3 regions of the Streptomyces sp. NPDC001822 genome follow, and region 2 is predicted to be linked to each of the others. Evidence: riboswitches for the same ligand, from Rfam matches in the RefSeq annotation. Region 2 holds a riboswitch; each other region holds the start of a gene.
What was found. A riboswitch is a leader RNA that binds a small molecule or an ion and turns the genes downstream of it on or off. The one in region 2 is predicted to bind thiamine pyrophosphate.
Positions count from the first base shown of each region.

Region 1: linked by a shared signal. The riboswitch ahead of ACFYY2_RS25825 (thiamine ABC transporter substrate binding subunit) and the one ahead of thiC (phosphomethylpyrimidine synthase ThiC) in region 2 are both predicted to bind thiamine pyrophosphate.
Region 3: linked by a shared signal. The riboswitch ahead of thiO (glycine oxidase ThiO) and the one ahead of thiC (phosphomethylpyrimidine synthase ThiC) in region 2 are both predicted to bind thiamine pyrophosphate.

Region 1 covers NZ_JBIATW010000012.1:134,682-144,816, forward strand. The annotation lists gene frr (ribosome recycling factor) at 1-397, shown strand, start outside; gene ACFYY2_RS25810 (phosphatidate cytidylyltransferase) at 397-1,473, shown strand; gene ACFYY2_RS25815 (DUF6233 domain-containing protein) at 1,560-1,901, opposite strand; gene rlmN (23S rRNA (adenine(2503)-C(2))-methyltransferase RlmN) at 2,085-3,191, shown strand; TPP riboswitch at 3,311-3,427, shown strand; gene ACFYY2_RS25825 (thiamine ABC transporter substrate binding subunit) at 3,499-4,593, shown strand; gene ACFYY2_RS25830 (ABC transporter permease) at 4,638-6,254, shown strand; gene ACFYY2_RS25835 (ABC transporter ATP-binding protein) at 6,257-7,279, shown strand; gene ACFYY2_RS25840 (LOG family protein) at 7,404-8,537, opposite strand; gene ACFYY2_RS25845 (hypothetical protein) at 8,572-9,735, opposite strand; gene ACFYY2_RS25850 (ABC transporter ATP-binding protein) at 9,717-10,135, opposite strand, start outside.
Region 2 covers NZ_JBIATW010000006.1:209,435-219,569, forward strand. The annotation lists gene ACFYY2_RS16510 (SsgA family sporulation/cell division regulator) at 1-60, shown strand, start outside; gene ACFYY2_RS16515 (YibE/F family protein) at 126-1,481, opposite strand; TPP riboswitch at 1,553-1,685, shown strand; gene thiC (phosphomethylpyrimidine synthase ThiC) at 1,678-3,507, shown strand; gene ACFYY2_RS16525 (DUF805 domain-containing protein) at 3,857-4,210, shown strand; gene ACFYY2_RS16530 (hypothetical protein) at 4,348-5,169, opposite strand; gene ACFYY2_RS16535 (metallophosphoesterase) at 5,350-6,393, opposite strand; gene ACFYY2_RS16540 (LacI family DNA-binding transcriptional regulator) at 6,568-7,680, opposite strand; gene hisC (histidinol-phosphate transaminase) at 8,084-9,160, shown strand; gene ACFYY2_RS16550 (cytochrome ubiquinol oxidase subunit I) at 9,459-10,135, shown strand, end outside.
Region 3 covers NZ_JBIATW010000023.1:35,740-45,874, forward strand. The annotation lists gene thiE (thiamine phosphate synthase) at 1-44, opposite strand, end outside; gene ACFYY2_RS33285 (Rv2175c family DNA-binding protein) at 177-542, opposite strand; gene ACFYY2_RS33290 (NAD(P)/FAD-dependent oxidoreductase) at 602-1,774, opposite strand; TPP riboswitch at 1,994-2,106, shown strand; gene thiO (glycine oxidase ThiO) at 2,104-3,330, shown strand; gene thiS (sulfur carrier protein ThiS) at 3,327-3,593, shown strand; gene ACFYY2_RS33305 (thiazole synthase) at 3,596-4,390, shown strand; gene pknB (Stk1 family PASTA domain-containing Ser/Thr kinase) at 4,518-6,437, shown strand; gene ACFYY2_RS33315 (deoxyribonuclease IV) at 6,460-7,374, shown strand; gene ACFYY2_RS33320 (sulfite oxidase-like oxidoreductase) at 7,338-7,970, opposite strand; gene bfr (bacterioferritin) at 8,127-8,606, shown strand; gene ACFYY2_RS33330 (bacterioferritin-associated ferredoxin) at 8,646-8,915, opposite strand; gene ACFYY2_RS33335 (class II 3-deoxy-7-phosphoheptulonate synthase) at 9,077-10,135, opposite strand, start outside.

The DNA.
Region 1 (10,135 bases), on a different contig from region 2:
CGCCTCGTTCTCGGTTCCCGAGCCGCGGATGGCCGTGGTGACCCCGTTCGACAAGACGGCGCTGCGCAACATCGAGCAGGCGATCCGTGACTCCGACCTCGGCGTCAACCCGAGCAACGACGGCAACATCATCCGCGTGACGTTCCCCGAGCTCACGCAGGACCGCCGCAAGGAGTACATCAAGGTCGCCAAGACCAAGGCCGAGGACTCCAAGATCTCGATCCGCTCCATCCGCCGCAAGGCCAAGGAGTCGCTCGACAAGCTCGTCAAGGACAAGGAGTCCGGCGAGGACGAGGTCCGCCGCGCCGAGAAGGAGCTCGACGACACCACCGCGAAGTACGTCGCGCAGGTGGACGAGCTGCTCAAGCACAAGGAAGCCGAGCTGCTCGAAGTCTGATGAACGACTCCTCCTGGGGCGCCCAGCAGGGAGCCGGCTACTGGGGCACGCCCGAGATGGGGGCGGCCCCGGCGGGTCCCGCGAACGATGTGCACGCCGCCCAGCAGACTCGGCCCATGCCCATCGTGCCGGACGTTCCCGACGAAGGTAGAGACGCCGACGACCGGAACAGGGACGCCGCGCGCGTCAGCGGCCCCCTGTTCCGTGACGAGAGCCCGCAGGAGCCCATGTCCACCACGCTGCCCCCACAGCCGCACAAGAAGCGTGCGGGGCGTGATCTGCGTGCCGCCATAGGGGTCGGCGTGGGCCTCGGCGCCCTCGTCGTCGGCTCGCTCTTCATCGTGAAGGCCGTCTTCGTCGGCGTGATCGCGCTGGCGGTGGTGGTCGGGCTGTGGGAGCTCACCTCCCGGCTGAAGGAACGCAAGGGCATCAACGCGCCGCTCGTTCCGCTGGCCGTCGGCGGCGCCGCGATGGTCGTCGCCGGCTATGTGCGGGGGTCCGAGGGCGCCTGGGTCGCCATGGCGCTCACGGCGCTCGCGGTGCTCGTGTGGAGGATGACGGAGCCGCCCGAGGGCTACCTCAAGGACGTCACGGCCGGCGTGTTCGCCGTCTTCTACGTTCCGTTCCTCGCCACGTTCGTCGCGATGATGCTGACGGCGGACGACGGTCCGTGGCGCGTGCTCACCTTCCTCCTGCTCACCGTGGTCAGCGACACCGGTGCGTACGCCGTCGGCTGGCGCTTCGGTACGCACAAGCTGGCGCCGCGCATCAGCCCCGGCAAGACGCGTGAGGGCCTGTTCGGCGCGGTGGCCTTCGCGATGGTCGCCGGCGCGCTGTGCCTGCAGTTCCTGATCGACGACGGGACCTGGTGGCAGGGGCTCCTGATGGGCCTCGCCGTCGCCGCCAGCGCCACGCTCGGGGACCTCGGCGAGTCGATGATCAAGCGGGACCTGGGGATCAAGGACATGGGTACGCTGCTGCCCGGCCACGGCGGCATCATGGACCGGCTCGACTCGCTGCTGCCGAGCGCTCCGGTCGTCTGGCTGCTGCTGGTGCTCTTCGTCGGATCCGGCTGACACGGCAGCAGCCAGCCGTTCCGCACAGGGTCGAACGGGGCCCGCCGTCCACAGGACGGCGGGCCCCGTTTCCGTGCGCGCGGGGTTCACAGCACCCCGAGTTCCCTGTCCGGCCGGCAGTACGGGCAGGCTGTGACCCCGTCCTGGGTGAGTGCGCGCAGAGCCTGCTCCCGGGTCATGGCCTGTGTCCGCTTTCCGGCCATGCCGCAGTCGCCCGTGTGGACGGCGTCCGGCCGGTTCCCGTCGCCCGAGCGCAGCACGGACAGCTTCCATCCGGGCACCGTAGGCGGCAGCACACGCGCCGCCCGGACGGCGGAAGCCTCGCGTTCCTCCAGCTCGGCGATGGTCCGGTCGGTCCGGCCGAGCTGATAGGCCTGCCACTCGCGCACGATGCGGAGGCGGTCCAGACGGGAAAGGTTTTCGGACACGCATTCGATTCTAGGCCCCGGTGTTCCTCCGTGCGCACCTCGTGGCCGCCGTGCGATCGGTCACTGTCCTGCGGTCGGGCCGTGCCGCCATGGCCTGTCAGAGCCCCGCAGGCGCCCGCTGTGCGGCCCCGGGCCCGCCGGCGGCCGCTAGTACCACGGCGTGTCTGCGACACTGGATGAACCATGCCTAAGCCCGGAGAACTCACGTTTGTCGCGCCCCGCGGAGCCAAGCTGCCGCCGCGGCACCTCGCCGACCTCACACCCGACGAGCGCAAGGAAGCAGTCGCCGCGACCGGCGAGAAGGGCTTCCGTGCCAAGCAGCTGTCGCAGCACTACTTCACGCGGTACACGCACGATCCGGCGGAGTGGACCAACATCCCGGCCGGTTCGCGGGACAAGCTCGCCGAGGCGATGTTCCCCGACCTCATGTCGGTGATCCGCCACATCAGCACCGACGACGACACCACCCGCAAGACGCTCTGGAAGCTGCACGACGGGACGCTCGTCGAGTCCGTCCTCATGCGCTACCCGGACCGGGTGACCATGTGTATCTCTTCGCAGGCCGGGTGCGGCATGAACTGCCCGTTCTGCGCGACCGGGCAGGCCGGCCTCGACCGGAACCTGTCGACCGCCGAGATCGTGCACCAGATCGTGGACGGCATGCGCGCGCTGCGCGACGGCGAGGTCCCGGGCGGCCCGGCGCGACTGTCCAACATCGTGTTCATGGGCATGGGCGAGCCGCTGGCCAACTACAAGCGCGTGGTCGGGGCGATCCGGCGGCTGACGGACCCGGAGCCCGACGGCCTCGGGCTCTCGCAGCGCGGGATCACGGTGTCCACGGTCGGCCTGGTCCCCGCCATGCTGCGCTTCGCCGACGAGGGCTTCAAGTGCCGCCTCGCGGTCTCCCTGCACGCCCCGGACGACGAGCTGCGCGACACCCTCGTCCCCGTGAACACCCGCTGGAAGGTGCGCGAGGTCCTGGACGCCGCGTGGGAGTACGCGGAGAAGTCCGGCCGCCGCATCTCCATCGAGTACGCCCTGATCCGAGACATCAACGACCAGGCGTGGCGCGGCGACCGGCTGGGACGGCTGCTCAAGGGCAAGCGGGTCCACGTCAACCTCATCCCGCTGAACCCGACCCCCGGCTCCAAGTGGACCGCCTCGCGGCCCGAGGACGAGAAGGCGTTCGTGGAGGCCATCGCGGCCCACGGCGTACCGGTCACCGTCCGGGACACCCGCGGCCAGGAGATCGACGGGGCCTGCGGACAGCTGGCGGCCACCGAGCGCTGAGGAGGCCTCGGCCGGGTCCGGCGGTGCCGGCCCGGTGCTCCGGTGATCCCGCCAGTGACGCGGGATCCCGCCAGTGCCGGGTGATCCCGCCGGTGTAGCCTGGGCCGGAAGCCAACTTCATATTCCGACAGGGGAGCGCCACAGCGCTGAGAGTGCGGCACCGAGGACAGGTCGGCCGCAGACCCTCTGAACCTCGCCCGGGTCATTCCGGGTAGGAAGTTCGGACCTTACTCAAGCTGTTGCGCCCTGCCCGCTCGCCGAGCGGGTGGGGCCGCGTCTCTTCCTGGTCATCTCCAGGAGGAATCACATGAACACCACCACGAAGTACGCGGCCGCGGCACTCGCCGCCGCGCTCGGCGTGTCCGTGCTCGCGGGCTGCGGAGGCGCGGACGACAAGGGCGACGGCGGGGGAGGCACGGCCTCCAAGACCGTCACCCTCGTCAGCCACGACTCCTTCAACGCCTCGGACGCCGTCCTGAAGGCGTTCACGAAGGAGACCGGCTACACGGTCAAGGTGCTCAAGAGCGGTGACGCCGGAGCGGCGCTCAACCAGGAGATCCTGACCAAGGGGTCCCCGCGCGGCGACGTGTTCTTCGGCGCCGACAACACGCTGCTCTCCCGCGCCCTCGACAACGGTCTGTTCACGCCCTACAAGGCGAAGGGCCTCGAACGTGTCGCGGCCGGCACGCAGCTCGACGCCGGCAAGCACCGGATCACGCCCGTCGACACCGGCGACATCTGCGTCAACTACGACAAGAAGTACTTCGCCGACAAGCAGCTCGACCCGCCGCAGTCCTTCGACGACCTGCTGAAGCCCGCGTACAAGAACCTCCTCGTCACCGAGAACGCCGCCACATCCTCGCCCGGTCTCGGCTTCCTCCTCGGTACCGTCGCCGCCCACGGTGAGGACGGCTACCGGGACTACTGGAAGAAGCTGAAGAGCAACGGCGTCAAGGTCGTCGACGGCTGGGAGCAGGCGTACAACGAGGAGTTCTCCGGCTCCGCGGGCGGCAGGAAGGCCAAGGCCGACCGCCCGCTCGTCGTCTCCTACGCCTCCAGCCCGCCCGTCGAGGTGCTGTACGCCGATCCGCAGCCCACCGAGGCCCCCACCGGTGTGGCCACCGGCACCTGCTTCCGCCAGATCGAGTTCGCCGGCCTGCTGGACGGTGCGAAGAACGAGGCGGGCGGCAAAGCGCTGCTGGACTTCCTCATCAGTAAGCCGTTCCAGGAGGACATGCCGCTGAACATGTTCGTGAACCCGGTGGCGAAGGACGCGAAGCTGCCGGAGCTCTTCACGAAGTTCGGCGCCACCGTCGACGAGCCGGCGACCGTGGCCCCGGAGAAGATCGCCGAGAACCGTGAGCAGTGGGTCCAGTCGTGGTCCTCGCTCGTCGTGAAGTAGCCGCGCCTCCCGCGTGGCGGGGGAACGCGACGCGTTTCGGGCTGATGGCCCTGCCCGTCGCGTTCTTCGCGGTGTTCTTCGCCTACCCGGTCGCCGCGATCGTCGGCCGGGGGCTGAGGACGGACGGGGTCTGGCAGTTCGGCCGGATCGGGGCGGTGCTCGGCCGGTCCGACATCCTGGACGTCCTGTGGTTCACCACCTGGCAGGCCCTCGCCTCGACGGCGCTGACCCTGCTGGTCGCGCTCCCCGGCGCCTACGTCTTCGCCCGCTTCGACTTCCCGGGCAAGCAACTGCTGCGCGCCGTGGTGACGGTGCCGTTCGTGCTGCCGACCGTCGTGGTCGGCACCGCGTTCCTGGCGCTGCTGGGACGCGGAGGGCTCCTCGACGAACTCTGGGGCGTACGGCTCGACACCACGGTGTGGGCGATCCTGCTGGCCCACGTGTTCTTCAACTACGCCGTCGTCGTGCGGACGGTGGGCGGACTCTGGTCCCAGCTCGACCCTCGCCAGGAGGAGGCCGCCCGGGTGCTCGGCGCCGGACGTCTTGCCGCCTGGCGGCGGGTGACCCTGCCCGCGCTGGCGCCCGCCGTGGCCGCCGCCGCACTCATGGTGTTCCTCTTCACCTTCACCTCCTTCGGCGTCGTCCAGATCCTCGGCGGACCGGCGTACTCCACGCTGGAGGTGGAGATATACCGGCAGACCGCGCAACTGCTCGACCTCCCGACGGCCGCCGTGCTCACCCTGGTGCAGTTCGCCGCGGTCGGTGGAATCCTCGCCGTCCACGCCTGGACCGTGCGCCGCAGGGAGACGGCGCTGAAGCTGGTCGACCCCGCGCAGACCTCCCGGCCTCCCCGCGGCGCGGGCCAGCGGGTGCTGCTCGGCGGTGTGCTGCTCAGCGTGCTGCTGATCGTCCTGCTGCCGCTCGGCGTACTCGTGGAACGCTCCCTGGACACCTCCGCTGGTTACGGGTTCGCCTTCTACCGCGCGCTGCAGTCGGCCGACGCCAACGGCTCGACCTTCCTGGTGCCGCCGCTCGACGCCATCGGCAACTCCCTGCGGTACGCGCTGGTCGCGACCCTCATCGCCCTCGTGATCGGCGGCCTCGCCGCCGCCGCGCTGACCAGGCGGCGCGCGGGACGGCTGGTGCGGGGCTTCGACGCACTGCTGATGCTGCCCCTCGGGGTGTCGGCCGTCACCGTCGGCTTCGGTTTCCTGATCACGCTCGACGAGCCGCCGCTCGACCTGCGCACCTCCTGGATCCTGGTGCCTCTCGCCCAGGCGCTGGTGGGAGTCCCCTTCGTCGTACGGACGATGCTTCCCGTCCTGCGCGCGGTGGACGACCGGCTGCGCGAGGCCGCCGCCGTGCTCGGTGCCTCGCCGCTGCGCGCGTGGCGGGAGGTCGACCTGCCCCTGGTCCGCAGGGCGGTGCTCGTGGCCTCGGGCTTCGCGTTCGCCGTGTCGCTGGGGGAGTTCGGCGCCACCGTGTTCATCGCCCGCCCAGACAACCCCACGCTGCCGGTCGCCGTGGCCAGGCTGCTGGGACGCTCGGGCGAGCTCAACTACGGCCAGGCGATGGCCCTCAGCACGATCCTGATGCTCGTCTGCGCGGTGTCCCTGCTCGTGCTCGAACGCATCCGCACCGACCGATCCGGGGAGTTCTGAGAATGCTGGAAGTGGATGCGGTCACGGTCCGGTTCGGTGGGCGTACCGCCCTCGACGGCGTGGACCTGGAGGTCGCCGACCACGAGATCGTCTGCGTGCTGGGGCCGAGCGGCAGCGGCAAGTCGACGCTGCTGCGGGCCGTTGCCGGGCTGCAGCCCCTGGACGGGGGCCGCGTCCTGCTGGACGGCGCCGACCAGGCCCCGCTGCCGGTGCACCGGCGCGGACTCGGGCTGATGTTCCAGGACCACCAGCTGTTCCCGCACCGGGACGTCGGCGCGAACGTCGAGTTCGGGCTGCGGATGCACGGCGTCCCCCGCGCCGAACGCGAGCAGAGGGCCGCGGAGCTCCTGGACCTGGTCGGCCTGCCCGGCGCGGGCCGCCGGGCCGTCGCCTCCCTGTCCGGCGGCGAGCAGCAGCGGGTGGCCCTGGCGCGGGCGCTCGCCCCTCGCCCCGGACTCCTGATGCTCGACGAGCCGCTGGGCCAGCTGGACCGCGGCCTGCGCGAACGCCTCGTCGTCGAACTGCGCACCCTCTTCGGCCGGCTGGGCACCACCGTGCTCGCCGTCACCCACGACCAGGGCGAGGCCTTCGCCCTCGCGGACCGGGTCGTGGTCATGCGCGACGGCACGATCGCCCAGGAGGGCACGCCGCTGGAGGTCTGGCAGCGTCCCGCGTCCCCCTTCGTGGCCCGTTTCCTGGGCTTCGACAACCTGGTGGACGCGACGGTCACCGGCACGGCCGCCGACACCGTCTGGGGAAAGGTCCCGGTACCGGAGGGATCCCCTCAGGGCCCGTGCGAGCTGTTGGTCCGGCCCGGCGGTGTCCGGCTCGGCGCCCCACGGGACGGCCTGCGCTGCACGGCGGGCGCACGCACCTTCCGGGGGCACCACGTCAGTGTCGTCCTGCACCCCGACGAGGGGCCCGACCTGGAGGCGGAGTGCGCCCTCGGGGACACTCCGGAAGAGGGGGCCGTGGTGGGCGTGACCTTCGACCCCGCCGAGACGGTGGTCCTGCCCCGGACGTGACGGCCCGGCGGGTCCCGGCTCTCGCCGTCAGCGGCCGGGGACGCGGTGCGACCGGCCGGCGGGGCTGACGCCGTTCCGGCAGGCCGCGTCCGGCGGCCGATCCGGCCTGAGACCCGGGCCGGGATCAGCTCCCGGCGGTCGACTCCGTCAGCCGGGCCAGCGCTCCGGCGGCCTCCTCGACGGAGTCGACGAGCGCGATGCGCGACTCCATCGACCGGCCCGCCGCCAGCGCGCGCAGCAGCGGCCAGGCGGGCAGCTTCTCCGTCCAGTGCGCGCGGTTCACCAGCACCATGGGGGTGGGCGCGGACCGCGACTCGTAGTAGTTCGGCGTCGCGTTGTCGAAGATCTCCTGGACCGTTCCGGCGGCGCCCGGCAGGAAGATCACACCGGCGGTCGAACGGGCCAGCAGCCCGTCCTCGCGCACGGCGTTCGCGAAGTACTTGGCGATGTGGTCCGCGAAGGCGTTCGGCGGCTCGTGGCCGTAGAACCAGGTGGGTACCGCGACCGAGGAACCGCCGTCGGGCCAGCGCTCGCGCACCGTGAACGCCGCCGAGGCCCAGTCGGTGACCGAAGGACTGAACGAGGGTGCCGCGGCGAGGACTTCGCACGCCTTGAGCAGCATCGCGTCGGAGTGCGGGGCGGCGTAGGCGCCCAGATTCGCCGCCTCCATGGCGCCGGGTCCACCGCCCGTCGCCACTGTCAGGCCGGCGCGGGCCAGGTCCCGGCCGAGCACGGCGGCGCCCTGGTACTCGGCGGAGCCGCGCGCCATCGCGTGGCCGCCCATCACGCCCACCACCCGGGCGCCGGCCAGGTGTTCGTCCAGCGCGTCGGACACCGCGTCGTCGTGGAGGGCCCGCAGCATCGAGGCGAAGACATCGCCGTTCGACTTGGTCAGCTGGAACCAGCTGTACGCCCGCGCGTCCGGCGTCGAGGCGTATCCGCCCTCGGCCAGACCCTCGTAGAGCGCCTCCGGGGTGTAGAGCAGGCCCCGGTAGGGGTCGAAGGGCAGACCGGGTACCGGAGGGAAGACGAACGCGCCGTCCGCCCGTATCTTCGCCTCCGCGCGCGGTGCGATGCGGCAGCCGAGGAAGACCGCGCCACGCGTGTCGGTCCTGAGCAGCGCGTCGCCCCGGTCCGTCAGGTCGACGGACTGGACACGGTGCCCGGCCAGGGTTCCGGCCGCGACCGCGCGGTCGAATGCGGTGAGCGTCTCGATCTCGACGCCGGGTGCGTACGTACTCTCGTCCGGATTCTCCACGTGGCCATGCTACGTACCGCCGCGGCGGAGGAGGTCACTCCGTCAGAGGCAGGGCCGCCAGCACCGCGATCGCCCAGGTCAGCGGGACGAAGACGGCCAGCAGCACCAGCGCGCGCAGCGCGGCCGCGCTGCGGAGCGCGGAGGCGGGCGCGCCGAGGCGCAGCAGGGTACCGGCCGTACGGGCGCGGGCCTGCCTGGCTTCGAGAGCCGAGGTCAGGAGCGTCGCGGTGGTGCAGCCGATGACGAGGACCGCACCGAGCGCGGTGAGCGGGCCGAAGGGCCGGGGCCCGCCGGTGTACAGCACGGAGGCCGCGACGACCCCTGACACCACCGCGCAGAGGATGCCCAGCGGGCGGCCGATCCGCGTGGCCTCGTCCATGAGGACACGGCCCGCCAACAGGCGTACGGCCCCGGGGCGCACGGCCTGGAGCAGCCGCCCGCACAGATGGGTGAGGCCGGGGCCCGCCATGGCCAGGCCGATCGCCGTGAGGACCCACCCCGCAAGGACGGCCGCCGGAGTGGAGTCGAGCCGGCCGGGCAGCGGGAAGGGGCTGCCCGCCGAGCCTCGGCTGGCGTAGGCCTCGACCGCGAGACCGGCCGCCGTGAGCGCCACGCCCCAGGGCAGGCCCGTCGGTGTGGTGGCGGGGGCGAGTTCCTGCTCGGCCTCCTGGGCCTCGGAGGGCGCGACCGGCCGGGCACGCACCGCGAGTCCGCTCGCCGCGGACGCTGCCAAGGGCACCAGGGCCAGCAGCATGACGACCGCGGCGAGGGGCAGAGAGGTGCCCGCGCCCAGGAACTCCGCGGCGCCTCCGTCGAACGGCAGACCGGTGAGGTCCCCGCGCAGATGCAGGAAGAAGAGCAGGGCCACCATCGACCCCAGCGTCGTGGACACGGCGGTGGAGACCGCGGCGAGCGCCGCCAGCCGGACCGGGCCCAGGCCCGCGGCGAAGAGACCGGGGCGCGGGCGGGTGCTCGGATCGGTACGGGCCACGGCGACGGCGAACTGCACGGTCGCGGCCAGCGGTACGGCGCACCAGAGCAGCCGCAGGACGGAGCTCGTCGCGTCCGCCGGGTGCCCGGAGGCGTATCCGAGGGTGCACAGCAGCAGGAATCCGACCCCGGCCGACGCGGCGGCGAGGACCAGGCGCCGCATCAGGACCAGGGGGTGCGATCCACGGGTCAGACGGAGAGCGAGCACGCCGAGCGGCCTTCCGGGTCGGACGCGGCGGGCAGGGTGGTGGTGTTGACGCGGCGGCCGTCCAGCAGACCGATCACGCGGTCGGCCAGCGCGGCGACCTCCGCGTCATGGGTGGCGAGCACGACCGTGATGCCGTGCGACCGGGCAGCCGTGGTGAGGGTGCGCAGAAGCTGTGCGCGTTCGGCGTGGTGCAGGGACGCCGTCGGCTCGTCGGCGAAGATCACGGAAGGGGACGCCGTCAGCGCGCGCGCCACCGAGATCCGCTGGCGCTGCGCCTGCAGCAACGCGTGCGGACGCTTCTTGGCGAGGGGGCCGATGTCCAGCCGCTCCAGCCACTCGGTGGCGGCCTTCTTCGCGGCGCGGTGCGACACGCCCCGCAACAGCAGCGGCAGGGCCGCGT
Region 2 (10,135 bases):
GACGGCAATCTGGAAGAGGCACTCGGGCGCATCCTGGCGAAGGAACAGAACGCCGGCTGAGCCGGAAAACCCGGCCGGTCATCGAACACCGGCCGCCCGGGGGCCACGTGTCCGGCGCCCCCGGATCACGCCTTGCGGCGTCGTCCCCTCCCGGTCCGCGCGGGGGCCGGAACTCCGGCTTCCGCGCCGAGCCCCGTGCGGTCCGCGGAGACCACCAGGGCCGCGAGCACCGTCGTCACCGGCACCGAGGCGACCAGCCCGATCGAGCCGACCAGTGTCCGGACGATCTCCTCCGCGACGAGTTCGCTGTTGGCGACGGTGCCCACACTGCTCTGGGCGATCGAGAAGAGCAGGAGCAGGGGAAGGGCCGCGCCCGCGTAGGCGAGTACGAGGGTGTTGACGACCGAGGCGATGTGGTCGCGCCCGATCCGGATGCCGGCGCGGTAGAGCCGCCGTACGCCCATCGTGGGGTCCGCCTGGTGCAGTTCCCACACCGCGGACGTCTGCGTGACGGTCACGTCGTCGAGTACACCCAGCGAACCGATGATCACACCGGCCAGGAGGAGGCCGCTCATGTCGATCTCCGGGTACAGACCGTGAATGAGGCCGGTGTTGTCGTCCGTGTTGCCCGACAGGTGCGCCCAGCCGATGAAGAGCGAGCCCAGCAGACCGATCAGCACCAGCGAGATGAGGGTGCCGATGACGGCCACCGACGTACGCGCCGTCAGCCCGTGGCAGGTGTAGAGGGCGATCAGCATGATGGCGCTGGCCCCGATCACCGCGACGACGAGCGGATTCGAGCCCTGCAGGATCGCCGGCAGGATGAACAGCGTCAGCACGGCGAAGGAAACCGCGAGCGCGATCAGCGCCATCAGCCCGCGCATCCTCCCCACCACGACCACCGCGAGGGCGAAGATCCCCGCCAGCAGGGCCATGGGGACCGTGCGGTCCACGTCCGTCACCGAGTACTGCAGATCGCGGGGCGCGTCCGGGGCGTAGGCCACGATCACGCCCTGCCCTTCCTCCAGTTGCCGGGTGGCGTCGGGCTGGATGATCTCGACGAACCTGCGGCCCGCGTCCTCGCCGGTCGTCACTTCGACGGTCGCCTTCTTGCACTGCCCCGACTGCTCGTTGACGGCCTCCCTGCCCGAGAGCGTGGAGGTGTCTCCGGTCGGGGGGACCTGCCCGGCGTTGACGTCCGAGCAGTCGACCCTGACGACCTCGACGACCCTGCCCTCCTGGGTCTGCCGGTCGAAACCGACACCCGTGCGTTCGTGGGCGGGCGCCCCGCCCGGCCAGAACGCGACGAGGCCGACCAGGACGGCCGTGGCGAAGGGGATCACGACGGCCGCGATGACCTTGCGCAGGTGCTTCGAGACGGGTGCGGCGGGGCCGTGGCTGTGCGTGTGGGCGTGGGCATGACTCTGCGTGCTGCCTGACGCGGGGCCGTGCGGTTCGGGAGCGCTTCCGGGGGACGTCACACGCCGATCATCCCAAGAACGGTGGAGGCCCTCTGGCCAGCACGCCAGCCGGGCCGCTAGCGTGGAGGCACATTTGCACACGCGGGAGCTCGGAGCACCGGGCTGAGAGGGCGCTGACCTCCGTATATCCGTACGGGACAGCTGCGCCGACCGCCGAACCTGTTACCGGGTAATGCCGGCGTAGGGAGTAGGTCTGATGACCACAGCGGACGCACGCACGCCTGCCTCGGAGCGGAACGCGCAGCAAGCGCGATACGCGGAGAGCACCGAGAGCACCGAGAGCACCGAGAGCACCGAGGCCGGGAAGTCCATCGGCTGGCACAAGGGATACGTCCAGGGCTCGCGCCCGGATCTCCGGGTGCCGGTCCGTCAGGTGCACCTCACCAACGGCAAGGACGTGACGCTCTACGACACGTCCGGGCCGTACACCGACCCCACCACCGAGACCGACGTCCGGCGCGGGCTCTCCCCTCTCCGGGAGAACTGGATCATCGCGCGCGGCGACACCGAGGAGTACGCGGGACGCCCCGCGCGCCCCGAGGACGACGGGCTGAAGCACACGTCGCCACGCGGCGGCCTGCGGAATCTCGACGCCGTCTTCCCCGGCCGGCCGCGACAGCCCCGGCGGAGCCGCGACGGCAGCCCGGTGACCCAGCTCGCCTATGCGCGCCGGGGCGAGATCACTCCGGAGATGGAGTACGTCGCGATCCGCGAGAACGTCGCCCCCGAGGTCGTACGGGACGAGATCGCGGCGGGCCGGGCCGTGCTTCCGGCCAACGTCAACCATCCGGAGATCGAGCCGATGATCATCGGCAAGCGGTTCCTCGTGAAGGTCAACGCCAACATCGGCAACTCCGCGGTCACCTCCTCCATCGAGGAGGAGGTGGACAAGATGACCTGGGCCACGAAGTGGGGGGCCGACACGGTCATGGACCTCTCCACCGGGCGGAACATCCACACGACCCGCGAGTGGGTGCTGCGCAACAGTCCGGTCCCGATCGGCACCGTGCCGCTCTACCAGGCCCTGGAGAAGGTGGACGGCCGGGCCGAGGAGCTGACCTGGGAGATCTACAAGGACACGGTCATCGAGCAGGCCGAACAGGGCGTCGACTACATGACGGTGCACGCCGGTGTCCGGCTGCCGTACGTCCCCCTGACGGCCCGCCGCAAGACCGGCATCGTCTCCCGCGGCGGTTCGATCATGGCTGCCTGGTGTCTGGCGCACCACAAGGAGTCGTTCCTCTACGAGCACTTCGAGGACCTCTGCGAGATCCTCGCGGCGTACGACGTGACGTACTCGCTCGGTGACGGCCTGCGCCCCGGTTCCATCGCGGACGCCAACGACGAGGCGCAGTTCGCCGAACTCCGGACGCTGGGCGAACTCAACACCGTCGCCAAGCGGTTCGGCGTGCAGACCATGATCGAGGGCCCGGGGCACGTCCCGATGCACAAGATCAAGGAGAACATCGACCTCCAGCAGGAGATCTGCGAGGAGGCCCCCTTCTACACGCTGGGCCCCCTGACCACCGACGTCGCGCCGGCGTACGACCACATCACCTCGGGCATCGGTGCCGCGATGATCGCGTGGTGGGGGACGGCGATGCTCTGTTACGTCACGCCCAAGGAGCACCTGGGGCTGCCGAACCGGGACGACGTGAAGACCGGCGTCATCACCTACAAGATCGCGGCGCACGCGGCGGACCTGGCCAAGGGGCATCCCGGGGCCCAGGAGTGGGACGACGCACTGTCGGACGCCCGGTTCGAGTTCCGCTGGGAGGACCAGTTCAACCTCGCTCTCGACCCCGACACGGCACGGGAGTTCCACGACGAGACGCTGCCGGCCGAGCCGGCGAAGACCGCCCACTTCTGCTCGATGTGCGGTCCCAAGTTCTGCTCGATGAAGATCTCGCACGACATCCGGCGTGAGCACGGGGACCAGCAGGCCGAGATCGAGGCGGGGATGGCGGAGAAGTCCAGGGAGTTCGCCGCCGCCGGCAACAGGGTCTACCTGCCCCTCGCGGACTGAGCCGGGTCCCGCCCGGCGGGCTTCCTGGCGGGTGGGTTCTGTGGTGATTCGGCGGTGTCGTCCTGGGCCGTTCCGGTCCCTCGGCGGCGCCGCCGAGCCGCGTCTCGCCTTGAGCGGATAGATGGCGAAAGCGGTCCCTGTGGCCTATTTGTTTCGCTTGAGCACCAACTGGCGCTGTTTCACCAGGTGTTCGGAGTCGATAAGGACACGGTAATGCGGCAGGTGGATGTACGTTTCGGCGGAAGTACGCCTGTGCTTGACCGTGTCCTTATCTGTGCCTTACCTTCCGCTGTGCTTGGCCGAAAAAGTGTGCGTCCCGAACGGGGGGCGCCAGGGGAGGGAATGCACCATGAGCTGGTACCTGGCTGTACTCAAGAACTACGCGGGCTTCAGCGGACGAGCGCGCCGCAAGGAGTACTGGATGTACACGCTGTTCAACATCATCGCGCTCGCGGTCCTGCTGGGCATAAGCGTCGCCGTCGACACGACGATCCCTTACCTCATCTACGTCGTGGCAGTGATCATCCCGTCCCTGGCCGTCCTGGTCCGCCGTCTGCACGACACGGGGCGCTCCGGCTGGTGGATCCTCCTCGGCGTGGTCCCCTTCGGCGGCATCGTCCTGCTCGTCTTCTCGTGCCTCGAGGGCTCGAACGAGGTCAACGAGTACGGTGCGAACCCGAAGCTGGCCCCGCAGGGCGTCTGAGCTTCGCGGACCGCGGGTCGTGCCGGTTGATCCGGTCACACCCGCACAGCGGATGAGAGAGGCCGGGGCGGCAGCGAGCCGCCCCGGCCTCTGCCGTGTGCGGCCCCGGGGCTCGACGGAGCGGCCGGGGAGCCGGATCACTCCGGCCGGTGCTCGGGGCCGCCGAAGTCGGGGCTGGTGAAGTCCGGGCTCGTGAACGTGGGGCGCGGGCCGGCGGACGGGCCGTCCTCCGGCCCGGTGAAGTCCGGCCGGCTGTAGCCGATCTTCGGCATGCGGTGGGCCGAGCGGTGCGGTGTACGGGAGGCCGGTCCGGCCGTCGGGTCGGCCAGCGCGTCCCGCAGGAAGGGAAGGATGCCGCGCTCCAGAAGGGCGTGGCGCCAGGCCTCCCGGGCGCGTGCCACCTCCTCGGGCAGTTCCTCCTCCTCGTCGTCCACGGCGGGCAGGGCGGTGGCGCCGTTGCGCAGCGCGGTGACGAGCAGCCCGATCGCGGCGACGAGGATGGCCGCGGCCGCGACGGCCGCGAAGAACCAGCCCGCCGTGACCATCGGGCCTGCGAACGAGGCTGAGCTGACCGCCTTCAGGAGGTAGCCGATCAGCAGGAATATCAGGGCCGCCGTGCCCGCGAGGACCGGGGCGAGCGCCGCTATCACGGCGAGGGTTCCCGCGCCCTCGGGGTCGTCGTCCATGGCGGGCCCGAGGACGGCGTCGGTGTCCGCCGGGTCGACGGGGCCCCGCAGTTCACCGCGGACCTTGACGTAGTGGTCGTACTCGGTGGCGGCCGCGGTCGTGATCAGGGCTGTGGCGTCGAACGCCATCGTCCGGAGCTGTTCCGTGTTGAGGCGGTCGCCGACACCGTCCAGATCGGGGCGTTCGTGAGCATGACGCAGCGCGTCGGCGAGGATCCGCTCGTATTCGGGGCGGTCCTCGGCCAGCAGGTGCGGAGCGCTTTTCATCTGCATCCCCCGATGCTCCGTAGGGCCTGACCGCCGCGTGGGCCGGGTGATCGGGCGAAAACGGAGGAGAGCCTGCTACTGATACGCCGATGGTAGAGCGCATACGGCGTGCGGTGACAGAGGGTTTCCAGAAATTGCCCGGCCGTCGACGGAGTCAGGTGGTGGCGCGTCTGCCCCCGCGAAAGGTCACCCGTGCAGGGGGAGTTGCACGACCAGCAGCTTTCCGGCCATGGTCACACCGCCGTCCATGGCGATGGCCAGCCCCTCCGCGTAGACGTGCGGCCCGTCGACCACCGGGCGGGGGGCCTCCTCGCCGTCCTCCGACCCGACCTCGCCGAGAAGGTACGGGATGGGGCTGTGACCGTGGACGACGCGCTGCCCGCCGTACGTCGTCATGAGTTCCCGGACGGCCTGCGCACCGCCCTCGTCGCGGAAGGCGAAGCGCTTGGTCAGCTTGCGGAAGAGGTCCCAGCACTCGTCCGCGTCGTTCTGCGTGAGGATGGCGTGGACGGTGTCGTTGACGTCCTCGATGGTGGACCCGTAGTCGAGGTAGGCCGTGGTGTCGGAGTGCATCAGCAGGTGCCCGTCCTCCTCGACGACCGCGTCGAGCCGGGCCATCCACTGGAGATGGACGTCCTGGAGCCGCTCCATGTCCGTCTTCTGGCCGCCGTTGAGCAGCCAGGCCGCCTGGAAGGTCGCGGTGCCGGCGCCGGAGTTCACGGGGGTGTCGCCGAACCTCTTCGCGCCGATCAGCAGCAGTTCGTGATTGCCCATGAGTGCCTTGCAGTACCCGCCTGCCGCTGCGGCCTCCGCCGAGAGGCGCATGACGAGGTCGATGACACCGATGCCGTCCGGGCCGCGGTCCGTGAAGTCACCGAGGAACCACAGCCTGGCGTTGCCGGCGGCCCACCGGCCGTCGGCGTCGATCAGTCCCTGCTCGCCCAGGGCCGCCATGAGTTCGTCGAGGTAGCCGTGGACGTCGCCGACCACGAACAGGGGGCCGAGCCCCGCTTCCGGGGCCGGGCGGGCGTCCGGGACCTGGAGGGTGTCGCCGCGGGTGATCACGGGAAGATCGCGCTCGGTGGGGGTGTACCCCTCCGGCGGCTCGTCGCCCACCACGGCGTGACCGGGATGCGGCAGAGGCGCCTGCGCCTGTGCATACGGCGGTACGCGGAAGTCGCGCAACGTCGCTGTCCGCACCACGGGTTCCTGACCGGCCCCCTGAGTCATCGACCCCTCCACCACCGTCGCGCCGCCGTACACCTGACGGGCCGTGCCTGGTAGAGGTGGTCCGCGGTGTCGTGCGCCCATCATAGGAATGCGGATCGTGCTCTGTGACGCACCAGGGGTGGTGAATCCGGACGCACTCGCGGTTCACCGACCATTTGGTCCGGATTAATCCGATCAGTCCCCGGCGGGTGAGCGCGGTGGGCTGACCGTGGTGCGGGGTGGCCGCCGTTGCGAGGAGGTCCGGACGATGAGTTCCGTCGGTATCACCTGCTCGACCGGACCGTCGTGCTCGACCCCTTCGATGGCGTCGATGAGGAGCTGGACGACCGCGGTGCCGATCCTGCGGGGTTTCAGGGAGAGCGTGGTGATGGGGGGCTCGGTCGAGGCGTACACGGTGGACTCGCTGCAGCACACCAGCAGGAGGTCCTCGGGGACGCGCAGCCCGTAGCGGCGTGCGGCGGCGAGCAGGTCGGTCCCGTTCGGGTCGAACAGTCCGTAGACGGCGTCGGGCCGGTCCGGGCGGGCCAGGAGGCGGTCGGCGGCGACGGCCCCGGCGCACGGGTCGTGGGCCGGGTAGGACTCGTAGACCGGATCCTGCCCGACGCGCTCGCACCAGTGGAGATAGGCGGTGGTGGACAGCCGGGTGTAGGTGTCGGTGGTCGTGCCGGTGAGCAGACCGATGCGGCGCGCTCCGGCGGCCGCGAGGTGGTCGAGGAGATCGAGCACGGCAGCCCTGTGGTCGTTGTCGACCCAGGCCGTGACGGGGAGCGTTCCGGCCGGGCGCCCGTCGGAGACGACGGGGAGGCCCTGGCGCACGAGCTCGGTGACCACCGGGTCCTGGTCGGAGGGGTCGATGACGACCGTGCCGTCGAGGGCGACGTTCGACCAGACGTCGTGGCGTGAGGTCGCCGGCAGGATCACCAGCGCGTAGCCGCGGGCGAGCGCGGCCGACGTCGCGGCTCTCGCCATCTCCGCGAAGTAGGCGAACTCGGTGAAGGTGAAAGGTTCATCCCCGTACGTGGTCACGGTCAGGCCGATGAGCCCCGATCTGCCGGTACGGAGGGTGCGGGCCGCGGCCGACGGGCGGTAGCCCAGCCGTTCGGCGACCTCGCGGACATGGCGGCGGGTGGCATCCGGAAGCCTGCCCTTGCCGTTGAGCGCATCGGACACGGTCGTGATGGAGACTCCGGCCGCCGCGGCTACGTCCCGGATACCCGCCCGTCCCGGCCGGCCGCTGCGCCGGGGCGTCTCTGTCCGGCTCACCTGGTGCTTCCCTGCTGCTGTCATGGCGAGCCGATAGTAGGGCTCGGACGCCGGGTTGGGCCGGTCGCATATGCACGCGTTGACAGGCACGTTTCTGCATGATCATAGAACAGTAAATGCCTTGTGATGTAAGGGCGTTGGGGCCCGTTTGGTCAATGTGTCATGCATCGACGGGCATGAACCTGGCCAGTGGTCCAGGTCTCGAAGAGGTCTCAACTCACCTGTTCGAGGGATGCGCGCCACGGAGTGAGCGATGGGCGTGCGCCAGGTTGCCGAGTGCTCCCCCGGGGCAGGGCCTGTCGGGAGGGTGCGAGTGGGGTCCGTTCTGCCGCCCGCGGAGATTTCGCATCAGAGCCATTCGCACGGATGCCCAATCCTCATAAGGTGAGCAGTATTGATGTGTACGGACGGTCGAGGAGGACCTGCGGTGAGCGAGACGAGCCCCAAGCTGCGCGCCGAGTTGGACGGCGTCCCTGCGTACGTGCCGGGCAAGCCGGCGGCCGCCGACGGACCGGTCGCCTTCAAGCTGTCCTCCAACGAGAACCCCTATCCGCCGCTGCCCGGGGTGATGGAGTCGGTGCTCGCGGCCGCCGCCGGTTTCAACAGGTACCCGGACATGGCGTGCACGCGCCTGGTGAACGAGCTGGCCGACCGCCACGGCGTTCCGGTCTCGCACCTGGCCACCGGCACCGGTTCGGTGGGCGTCGCCCAGCAGCTGCTCCAGGCCACGTCGGGCCCGGGTGACGAGGTCATCTACGCCTGGCGGTCGTTCGAGGCGTACCCGATCATCACGCAGATCAGCGGGGCGACGTCGGTCAAGGTGCCGCTGACCACCGGCGACGTGCACGATCTGGACGCCATGGCCGGGGCCGTCACCGACCGCACGCGCATGATCTTCGTCTGCAACCCGAACAACCCGACCGGCACCGTGGTGCGCAGGGCCGAGCTGGAACGATTCCTCGACCGGGTTCCGAGCGACGTGCTGGTGGTGCTCGACGAGGCGTACAAGGAGTTCATCCGGGACGCCGAGGTGCCGGACGGCATAGAGATCTACCGGGACCGCCCCAACGTCGCCGTGCTGCGGACCTTCTCCAAGGCCTACGGCCTCGCGGGGCTCCGGGTCGGCTTCGCCGTGGCCCACGAGCCGGTGGCGGCGGCGCTCCGCAAGACGGCCGTCCCCTTCGGCGTGAGCCAGGTCGCGCAGGACGCCGCGGTCGCTTCGCTGCGTGCCGAGGGTGAGCTGCTGGGCCGGGTCGGAGCGCTCGTGGGCGAGCGGTCCCGCGTGTACGACGGGCTCGTCCGGCAGGGCTGGACCGTGCCGGAGTCCCACGCCAACTTCGTCTGGCTGCGGCTCGGTGAGCGGACGCTCGACTTCGCGTCCGTCTGCGAGCGGGCGGGAGTGGTCGTGCGGCCGTTCGCCGGTGAGGGTGTGCGCGTCACGATCGGGGAGGCGGAGGCGAACGACGTCTTCCTGAAGGTGACGGAGTCCTACAGCCCGCAGTAGCGGCCGCGGGCTCGCCGCTCGGCCCCCGGTGGCCCCGGACCTCGATCGTCGAGGTCCGGGGCCACCGGCGTTTCCCGCCGGGGGCGGGGCCGTACGCGGTGGCAGGTCTGTCCGGTTTCGGCCGGTCCGGCCGGTGCGGCCGGAAAGCACCCCCCGGGCAAAGGACTCGAAGACGTGTGCGCCATACTGGCTTGTGAATGTGAACGCGTTCACAAGCGCATCCCGTTTCCTCCCGTGATCGGGTGGATCGCCGGGACGGAAGGACGGCTGTGATCGCGGCGACGTAAGGAGAAGCGGCGTGGACATGGCTCTGGCACCGGAGACTCTGGCGCGATGGCAGTTCGGCATCACCACCGTCTACCACTTCCTGTTCGTCCCTCTGACGATCTCTCTCGCCGCGCTCACGGCCGGCCTGCAGACCGCCTGGGTGCGCACGGACAACGAGAAGTACCTCAGGGCGACGAAGTTCTGGGGCAAGCTCTTCCTGATCAACATCGCGATGGGCGTGGTCACCGGCATCGTCCAGGAGTTCCAGTTCGGCATGAACTGGTCCGACTACTCACGGTTCGTCGGTGACGTCTTCGGCGCCCCGCTGGCCTTCGAGGCGCTGATCGCCTTCTTCTTCGAGTCCACCTTCGTCGGGCTGTGGATCTTCGGCTGGGACAAGCTGCCGAAGAAGATCCATCTCGCCTGCATATGGATGGTCTCCCTCGGCACCGTCCTCTCCACGTTCTTCATCCTGGCGGCCAACTCCTGGATGCAGCACCCCGTCGGTTACCGCATCAACAAGGAACGCGGCCGCGCCGAACTCACCGACTTCTGGCACGTGCTCACGCAGAACACCGCGCTGGCCCAGTTCTTCCACACGATCACGGCGGCCTTCCTCGTGGGGGGTGCCTTCATGGTCGGTATCGCCGCCTTCCACCTGCTGCGCAAGCGGCACATCCCGGTGATGCGCACCTCGCTGCGGGTCGG
Region 3 (10,135 bases), on a different contig from region 2:
AGGTAGAGCCGGGCGTCGGAGAGCCTGTCGCGGAGCGTGGGCATGATGAGTTCCCCCCGGGTGGTGCGTCGATGGATCGCTGGTGAGCCGGTGGATGACCGCCGCGCCGGAAGGCCGGGAGCGGCGGGGTGCGGGCCGTGTGTGCCAGGGCCCGCACCCCACTCACGGCATTCCGGTCAGACGGCGAGCGCCTGGGCCCGGCGCTTCACCTCCGTACCGCGATTCTCGCTCAGGGCCTGCGCGGGTGTTCCGGGCAGGGTCGGGTCGGGGGTGAAGAGCCAGTCCAGCATCTCTTCGTCGGTGTAGCCGTCGTCCCTCAGGAGCGTCAGGGTCCCCGCGAGGCCCTTGACCACCTTGTCGCCGTCGATGAAGGCGGCAGGCACCTGGAGCGTCCGGTTCTCACCACGTCGTACGGCGATGAGCTGGCCCTCCTTGACCAGCTGCCGTACACGCGTCACCTGGACATCGAGCATTTCCGCGATGTCAGGAAGGTGGAGCCAGGCGGGGACGAGAGCATCGATCTTTGCGTCAATCTCGGTCACAAGGACAAGCGTGCCATCCCGGACCGACAGTCGGTACCCGGGCCGACCGTACGGGGCTGTCAGCGCTCCGGGAGGACCGTGGATTTCAGCGGTACGGAGGAGTCGGCCGCGCGGGCCGGATCGATCCGCGCCCCCGCTTCGACCAGCTTGCGGCCCTGGGCCAGGTCGCGCGGCCTGTTGACCGCCAGCACGGCGACCAGGATCCCCTCCTTCAGCCAGCAGACCGTCCAGGAGGGCTCCGCGGGGTCACCGCGCCATAGCAGGGTATCGGCGCGGGCGTGGTGGCCGGCGTACTGCACGAAGCGCCCGAACTGCTCGGACCAGAAGTAGGGCACGGGGTCGTAGGCCGCGCTCTCCCCGCCCGCGAGGGCGGCGGCGACGGTCCGGGGGCCCTGGAGGGCGTTGTCCCAGTGGTGGACCAGCAGGCGTTCGCCGTAGCGGGCGGAGGGGAACGACGCGCAGTCGCCCACCGCGTACACGTCGGGCAAGGAGGTGCGCAGGGAACCGTCGGTGGTGACCGACCCGTCCGGGCCGAGCTCGATGCCCGAGCCTGCGAGCCACGCGGTGGCGGGGCGGGCGCCGATGCCGACGACCACCGCTCCGGCGGGGACCGCCCGCCCGTCCGCGAGGTGCACGGTGCCCGGTTCGACGTGGGCGACCCCGGCCCCCGTGAGGAGCCGGGCTCCGCTCTCGGCGTACCAGGCGGCCATGGGGGCCGCGACCTCGGCGGGCATCGTGCCGGCGAGGGGCCGGTCGGCGGCCTCGACGACGGTGACCTCGCATCCGGCGGCGCGGGCGGCGGTGGTGAACTCGGCACCGATCCAGCCCGCTCCGACGACGACCACGTCGTGCTGCCGCTCGAGCACGGGCCGCAGCCGTGCGGCGTCGTCGAGGGTGCGCAGCAGGTGGACGCCGGGAACGCCCTCGGTGCCGGGCAGCACGACGGGTTCCGCACCGGTGGCGACGACCAGCACGTCGTAGGCGACGGGGCCCTCCGCGGTGTCCAGTTCGTGGGCCCGTGCGCGCAGGCCGGTCACGTCGAGCCCGAGGCGCAGGGTGATGTCCAGCTCCTCGAAATCGACGTCGAAGGCGGAGTCCTCGGCCTTGCCGAGCAGGACCGCCTTGGACAGCGGCGGCCGGTCGTACGGCTGGTGCGGTTCGGCCCCGACGAGGGTGACGGGGCCCGCGTAGCCCTGTTCACGCAGGGCCACGGCCGTCTGCACACCCGCCATTCCGGCGCCCACGACCACGGCCCCGTGCGGCCGGGGTCCTCCTGCCGGGTCCTGCGTCAGATCACTCACACGTCCACCCTAATCACCTGACATGACGTCAGCTCAGGGCCTCCCGGAAGCCTGGCCGGCGACGGGCGCGGGGACGGGTCCGCCGGGCGAACGGGCCACGGGCACCGCTCCCTTACTGCGCGGAGGCGGCGGGGTCTAGGCTGGCCACCGTAAGGCACTCGCGGGAGCCCGGGCGTACCGGGCTGAGAGGGAGGCTGACCGGCCTCCGACCGTACGAACCTGATCCGGGTCATGCCGGCGAAGGGAGGGGCTGGACGCCCATGCGCATCTCCGCAGACAGTTCCGACGTCCTGGTCGTCGGAGGCGGCATCATCGGTCTCGTGACCGCCTGGCGGGCGGCCCAGCGCGGTCTGGACGTCACGCTCGCGGACCCCGAACCTGGTGGCGGAGCCGCCCGGGTCGCGGCCGGGATGCTGGCCGCCGTCACCGAACTGCACTACGGCGAGCAGATGCTGCTCGGCCTCAACCTCGCCTCCGCACAACGGTATCCGGACTTCGTGGCCGAGCTGGAGGAGGCGAGCGGACGGGCGACGGGTTTCCGCGCCTGCGGCACCCTGTCCGTCGCACTGGACGCCGACGACCGGGCCCATCTGCGGGAACTGCACGCGCTCCAGCAGCGCTCGGGCCTGGAGTCCGAGTGGCTCAGCGGCCGCGAGTGCCGGCGGCTCGAACCGATGCTCGCCCCGGGTGTGCGGGGCGGGCTGCGGGTCGACGGCGACCATCAGGTCGACCCGAGGCGTCTCGCGTCCGCCCTGGTCACGGCCTGCGAGCGGGCCGGGGTGCGCTTCCGGCGCGCCTGGGCCGAGCGCCTCCGCGTCACGCACGGCCGCGCCACGGGGGCCGTCCTGCGGGACGGTACGGAGCTGACGGCCGGCCAGGTGGTCCTGGCCGGGGGAAGCCTCAGCGGCCGCCTCGCGGGGATACCCGAGGCGGTCCTGCCGCCCGTCCGCCCGGTCAAGGGACAGGTGGTGCGGCTGACCGTCCCGGCCTCGTACGCCCCCTTCCTCAGCAGGACCGTCCGTGCCGTCGTGCGCGGGAGCCACGTCTATCTCGTCCCGCGCGCCGACGGTGAGCTGGTGGTCGGCGCGACCACCGAGGAACAGGGCTGGGACACCACGGTCACCGCCGGCGGGGTCTACGAACTGCTGCGGGACGCGCACGAGCTGGTGCCCGGCATCACCGAGCTCCCGCTGACGGAGACGCGTGCGGGCCTGCGGCCGGCCACGCCGGACAACGCCCCGCTGCTGGGCCCGACGGCCCTGCCCGGCCTGCTTCTCGCGACCGGGCACCACCGCAACGGGGTGCTGCTGACCCCCGTCACGGGCGAGGTGATGGCCCACGCCCTGACGACCGGCGAGCTGCCCGAGGTGGCCCGCCCCTTCGCACCGTCCCGCTTCGCCCCCGCTCCCCGGCCCCTCTCCCCGAGGGGTGCGGAAGCCTCCACCCGTCCGGAAACCACCCCCGTGCAGCAGGAGCAGTCCGTATGACACAGCCCGTGCCCGCCGGCGTCCCCGTTCCCGTTCCCGAATCCGCGCCCGTATCCGAGTCCGTGTCCGTGTCCGTGAACGGGGAATCCCGTGCCCTGACCGCCGGAACCGCGCTGGACACCCTCGTCGCCGCGCTGACCGCGGCTCCCTCCGGTGTGGCCGCCGCCGTCAACGAGGCCGTCGTGCCGCGCGGTCAGTGGTCCGCCACCGTGCTCGCCGAAGGCGACCGCGTCGAGATCCTGACCGCCGTCCAGGGAGGCTGACCATGTCCGACGACCTCTTCACCCTCGGCTCCGCCTCCTTCACCTCGCGGCTGATCATGGGGACGGGCGGGGCGCCCAGCCTCGACGTGCTGGAGCGCTCACTGACGGCCTCCGGCACCGAGCTCACCACCGTGGCGATGCGCCGGCTCGACCCGACCGTGCGGGGTTCGGTGCTCTCGGTCCTGGAGCGCCTGTCGGTGCGGGTCCTGCCGAACACCGCCGGCTGCTTCACCGCCGGCGAGGCCGTACTGACCGCGCGGCTGGCCCGGGAGGCGCTCGGCACCGACTGGATCAAGCTGGAGGTCGTGGCGGACGAGCGGACCCTGCTGCCCGACCCGGTCGAGCTGCTGGACGCCGCGGAGACCCTGGTCGACGACGGCTTCACGGTCCTGCCCTACACGAACGACGATCCGGTGCTGGCCCGGAAGCTGGAGGACGTGGGGTGCGCGGCGGTCATGCCGCTCGGCTCCCCCATCGGCTCGGGCCTCGGCATCCGCAACCCGCACAACTTCCAGCTGATCGCCGAGCAGGCCGGGGTCCCTGTGATCCTGGACGCCGGGGCCGGGACCGCCTCGGACGCGGCGCTGGCGATGGAGCTGGGGTGCGCCGCTGTGATGCTCGCCTCGGCGGTGACCCGGGCCCAGGAGCCGGAGCTGATGGCGGCGGCGATGCGGCACGCGGTGGAGGGCGGTCGCCTGGCGTACCGGGCGGGACGCATCCCCCGCCGCCATTTCGCCGAGGCCTCGTCGCCCGCGGAGGGCAGGGCGGTGCTGGATCCGGAGCGCCCGGCGTTCTGACCGCGGGCACCGCCGGCGGCGTCCCGGTCACGGCACGTGCATACGCCTGTCACGGCTCGGCACCGGAACGGCCCCGGGGGTCCTCGGGCCCGCCCGTCGTGTCCGTCGCAGCTCGTAGACTCGCCCCGTGGACACGACCCTCCAGGACCCCCTCGTCGGGCAGCTGCTCGACGGCCGGTACCGCATCGACGCGCGTATCGCCGTCGGCGGCATGGCCACGGTCTACCGGGCCGTGGACACCCGGCTCGACCGCGTGCTCGCCCTCAAGGTGATGCACCCGGCGCTGGCGGCCGACGCCGCATTCGTCGAGCGCTTCATCCGCGAGGCGAAGTCCGTCGCCCTGCTCGCGCACCCCAACGTGGTGGCCGTCTTCGACCAGGGCGCCCAGGGCGCGTACGTCTACCTGGCCATGGAGTACGTCGCCGGGTGCACCCTGCGCGACGTGCTCCGCGAGCGGGGCGCCCTGCAGCCCCGGGCCGCACTGGACATCCTGGAGCCGGTCCTGGCCGCGCTGGGCGCCGCGCACCGCGCGGGCTTCGTGCACCGGGACATGAAGCCGGAGAACGTCCTGATAGGCGACGACGGCCGGGTCAAGGTGGCGGACTTCGGGCTCGTGCGCGCGGTCGGCACCGCCACGGACACCACCGGCTCCCTGCTGGGCACGGTCTCCTACCTCGCCCCCGAGCAGATCGAGCAGGGCACAGCCGACACCCGGTCCGACGTGTACGCCTGCGGTGTGGTGCTCTACGAGATGCTGACCGGCGGCAAGCCCCACTCCGGGGACACCGCGGCCCAGGTCATCTACCAGCACCTCAGCGAGGACGTCCCGGCTCCGTCCGCGGTCGTCCCCGGCCTCGCCCCCGGGCTGGACCGGCTGGTGGCGGCCGCCACCGCGCGCAGCCCCGAGCTGCGCCCGCACGACGCCGTGGCGATGCTCGCGGAGTCCCGCGCGGAGCGGAGCGCGCTCACCGAGGAGCAGCTGGACGCGGTCCCCCCGCAGGCCATCGCGGAGGCGCGCGACGGCGCCGACGACCGTACGAGCGTGATCCCGCGGGTGATCCCCGCGGACCAGGGCACCGCACACCACACCAGCCGGCTGGAGATGCCGCCGCCGCTGCCCCCGGAGCGGACGGGCCGGCGTGTCCGCCTCGCCGGGGGCGGCCGGCGCGGCGCGGTCGCCGCGCTCGTCGCCGTGCTGCTGGTCCTGGGTGCCGGCGCCGGTGTCTGGTACATCAACTCGGGGCAGTTCACCCGGGTCCCCTCCCTCCTCGGGCAGACCCAGAGCGCGGCGGAGCGGCGGCTCTCGGACGAGGGCCTGGACGTGAGGGGAGTCGAGCGCGCCTACAGCGACACGGTGGAGCGCGGCACGGTGATCAGCAGCGATCCCGCGTCGGGTGAGCGGATCCGGGGCAACGACGCGGTGGGGCTGGTGATCTCGCGCGGCCCGGAGATCGTGGAGGTTCCCGACGTCGAGGGCCTCGCGCTCGCCGACGCGCGGCGTGAGCTGAAGAAGGCGGGGCTCGCGCCCGGCATGGTGACCCGTGAGTTCAGTGAGGACATCGGCCGGGGCGAGGTGATCCGCACGGACCCGGAGACCGGTGCCGGGCGCCACCCCGACTCCGCGGTCGCCCTGGTCGTCAGCAAGGGGAGCCCGGTCGACGTACCCGATCTGACGGGGCTCGGTGTCGACGAGGCGAAGGCCGTGCTGGCAGAGGCGGGGCTGAAGGCCGAGGTGCTGCCCCGGAGGGTCGACTCCCCCGAGGAACAGGGCGGGATCGCCCGGCAGTCGCCCGGGAGCGGCACCGAGGCCGCGGAGGGCGACACCGTCGAGCTCACCGTCTCCAAGGGTCCGCGGATGATCGACGTCCCCGACGTCACGGGCAAGGACGTCGACGAGGCCAGGAGCACACTGGAGGAGGCGGGCTTCGAGGTCGAGGTCGACCGCCCGTTCCTCTCGTTCAGCGACACCGTCGCCCGTCAGTCGACCGAGGGCGGGGAGCAGGCCCCCGAGGGCTCCACCATCACCATCAGGACCAAGGGCCTGTAGAACCGCGAAGGACCGGCAGCACATGCGCAACCCGATAGGCGGCCACGTCCCCGTGGCCGGCGGACTGTCCAAGGTGGGCCTCGCCTACGCCCGCGAGCTGGCGGCCGAGACCGTACAGGTCTTCGTCGCCAATCCGCGCGGCTGGGCGACTCCGCCCGGCAGTCCCGCGCAGGACGACCTGTTCCGCGCGCAGTGCGAAGCGGAGTCGGTCCCCGCCTACGTCCACGCCCCGTATCTGATCAACTTCGGTTCGCACACCGAGGCCACCGTCGAGCGGTCCGTCGTGTCCCTGCGGCACTCGCTGCGGCGGGCCAGGGAGATCGGCGCACGGGGCGTGGTGGTGCACACCGGGTCGGCGACCGGCGGACGCCCCCGCGCCGACGCCCTCGCCCAGGTCCGTACGCACATGCTTCCGCTGCTGGACGAACTGACCCACGACGACGACCCGTTCCTGCTGCTGGAGTCGACCGCCGGGCAGGGCTTCTCGCTGTGCTCGCGCACCTGGGACTTCGGTCCGTACTTCGAGGCCCTGGACTCCCACCCGAAGCTCGGCGTCTGCCTGGACACGTGCCACATCTACGCGGCGGGGCACGACCTGACCGGGCCGTCCGGCATGCGGCAGACCCTGGACCTGCTGGTGGACACGGTCGGCGCGGGGCGGCTGAAGCTGATCCACGCCAACGACTCCAAGGACGTGGTGGGCGCCCACAAGGACCGCCACGAGAACATCGGATCCGGGCACATCGGCGCCGAGCCGTTCCGTGAGCTGTTCTCCCACCCGGCGACCGAGGGCGTACCGCTGATCATCGAGACGCCGGGCGGCAGGGAGGGGCACGCCGCGGACGTCGCGCGGCTGAAGGAACTCCGGAGTCCGGCGGGCGCGCGGGTCTGCGGGGAGGCTCAGAGTTCGGGGCCGTCCCCGGGCTCCTCCTGGTAGGAGTAGCGCTGCTCGCTCCAGGGGTCGCCGATGTTGTGGTAACCGCGCTCCTCCCAGAATCCCCGGCGGTCGGCCGTCATGTACTCGATGCCCCGGACCCATTTGGGGCCCTTCCAGGCGTACAGGTGCGGCACCACCAGCCGCAGCGGGAAACCGTGTTCGGCGGTGAGCAGGTCGCCGTCCTTATGCGTGGCGAAGAGCGTCCGGTCCGACGTGAAGTCCGCCAGCCGCAGATTCGAGCTGAATCCGTATTCGGCCCAGACCATCACATGCGAGACATGGGGGGCGGGCGGTGCGAGTCGCACGATCTCGCGCGCGAGGATTCCGCCCCATTCGGCTCCGAGCATGCTGAATTTCGTCACGCAGTGGAGGTCCGCCTCGACCGACGAGAATGGCAGCGCCGAGAATTCCCGGTGATTCCAGCAGTGCTTGTCGCCGTCGGCGGTCGCCCCGAAGACCCGGAACTCCCAACGGTCGGGCTTGAACTTCGGCACGGGCCCGTAATGGGTGACCGGCCAGCCGCGCTGCAGCCTCTGCCCCGGTGGAAGCCCGGCCTGCTCTGCTGTGCCGCGTTCCCGGCTTTCCGGCTGACCCATGCCTCCATGGTGACAGACAGGCAGGGGTGGTCATGACCAGGGGAGAGTTGATCAGGGGCAACTCGCACTAAGCGTGCACTTACTGGACGGTCGCAGGGCGCGGTGCGAGGATGCGCCCAAAGATGCCTGGTTCACCGGTTGGAAGGAGCCTCTGCGATGCAGGGCGACCCCGAGGTCCTCGAGTTCCTGAACGAACAGCTGACCGCCGAATTGACGGCCATCAATCAGTACTTCCTGCACGCCAAGATGCAGGAGAACTTCGGGTGGACGAAGCTCGCGAAGTACACGCGGTCGGAATCGTTCGACGAGATGAAGCACGCCGAGATCCTCACCGACCGGATCCTCTTCCTCGACGGCCTGCCCAACTATCAGCGGCTCTTCCACGTGCGGGTCGGCCAGACGGTCACCGAGATGTTCCAGGCCGACCGCCAGGTCGAGGTGGAGGCGATCGACCGTCTCAGGCGCGGTATCGAGATCATGCGGGCCAAGGGCGACATCACCTCGGCGAACATCTTCGAGTCCATCCTCGAGGACGAGGAGCACCACATCGACTACCTGGACACCCAGCTCGAACTGGTCGAGAAGCTCGGCGAGCCGCTCTACATCGCCCAGCTGATCGAGCAGCCGGAGAGCTGACCGGCCGCGGCCAGGGGGTACCGCTTCACGGGGTCCGGTTCAGGCGGCGTCGGAGAGTGTGACGTCGGCCGTGGTGCCGAAGACGACGGGTTCACCGGCCGTGGCGCCCGCGGGAGCCGTGCGCCCTTCGGCGAGGTCACGGCGGGGGCAGTCACCCCGGCCCAGCAGGGCCTGGATCCTGCGGACGCAACCGCCGCAGTCCGTGCCGGCCTTGCAGGCGGAGGCGATCTGGCGGGGGGTGCAGGCTCCGCCCTCCGCATGCTTCCTGACCTGCTCCTCGGTGATGCCGAAGCACGAGCAGACGTACATGCGGTTCACCTCCCGAGGGGTCGTCGATCACTGCGCCGCCCCGATTCCCGGTGAGGCTAACCTAACCTTACCCGCCACCCCTCGGACGCAAAAGCCCGGGTACGACCGTGGGGCACGGATCACATCGATCCGTGCCCCACCGACGTCACCGGGAGTGATTCCTACTGGTCGCGGTACATCTCGGCGACGAGGAAGGCCAGGTCCAGGGACTGGCTGCGGTTGAGGCGCGGGTCGCAGGCCGTCTCGTAGCGCTGGTGCAGGTCGTCCACGAAGATCTCGTGGCCGCCGCCGACGCACTCGGTGACGTCGTCACCGGTGAGCTCGACGTGGATGCCGCCGGGGTGCGTCCCGAGCTGCTTGTGCACCTCGAAGAAGCCCTTGACCTCGTCCAGGACGTCGTCGAAGCGGCGCGTCTTGTGGCCGGACGCGGCCTCGAAGGTGTTGCCGTGCATCGGGTCGGTCACCCAGGCCACGATGGCGCCCGAGGCGGTGACCTTCTCGACCAGCTCGGGCAGCTTGTCGCGGACCTTGCCGGCGCCCATGCGGACGATGAAGGTCAGCCTGCCGGGCTCACGCTCGGGGTCCAGGCGGTCGACGTAGGCGAGCGCCTCGTCGACCGTGGTCGTCGGGCCCAGCTTGATCCCGATGGGGTTGCGGACCTTCGAGGCGAACTCGATGTGCGCGCCGTCCATCTGGCGGGTGCGCTCACCGATCCAGACCATGTGGCCGGAGGTGTCGTACAGGTGACCGGTCCGCGAGTCGGTGCGGGTCAGCGACGACTCGTAGTCCAGCAGCAGGGCCTCGTGCGAGGCGTAGAACTCGACGGCCTTGAACTCGGCCGGGTCGGTGCCGCACGCCTTCATGAAGTTCAGCGCGTTGTCGATCTCGCGGGCCAGGGCCTCGTAACGCTGGCCGGACGGCGAGGACTTGACGAAGTCCTGGTTCCAGGCGTGCACCTGGCGCAGGTCGGCGTACCCACCGGTCGTGAAGGCGCGGACCAGGTTCAGGGTGGAAGCGGACGCGTGGTACATCTGCTTCAGCCGCTGGGGGTCCGGGATGCGGGCGGCCTCGGTGAAGTCGAAGCCGTTGACCGAGTCGCCGCGGTAGGTCGGCAGCGTCACGCCGTCGCGGGTCTCGGTCGGCTTGGAGCGCGGCTTGGAGTACTGGCCGGCGATCCGGCCGATCTTCACGACCGGCACGGAGGCCGCGTAGGTCAGGAC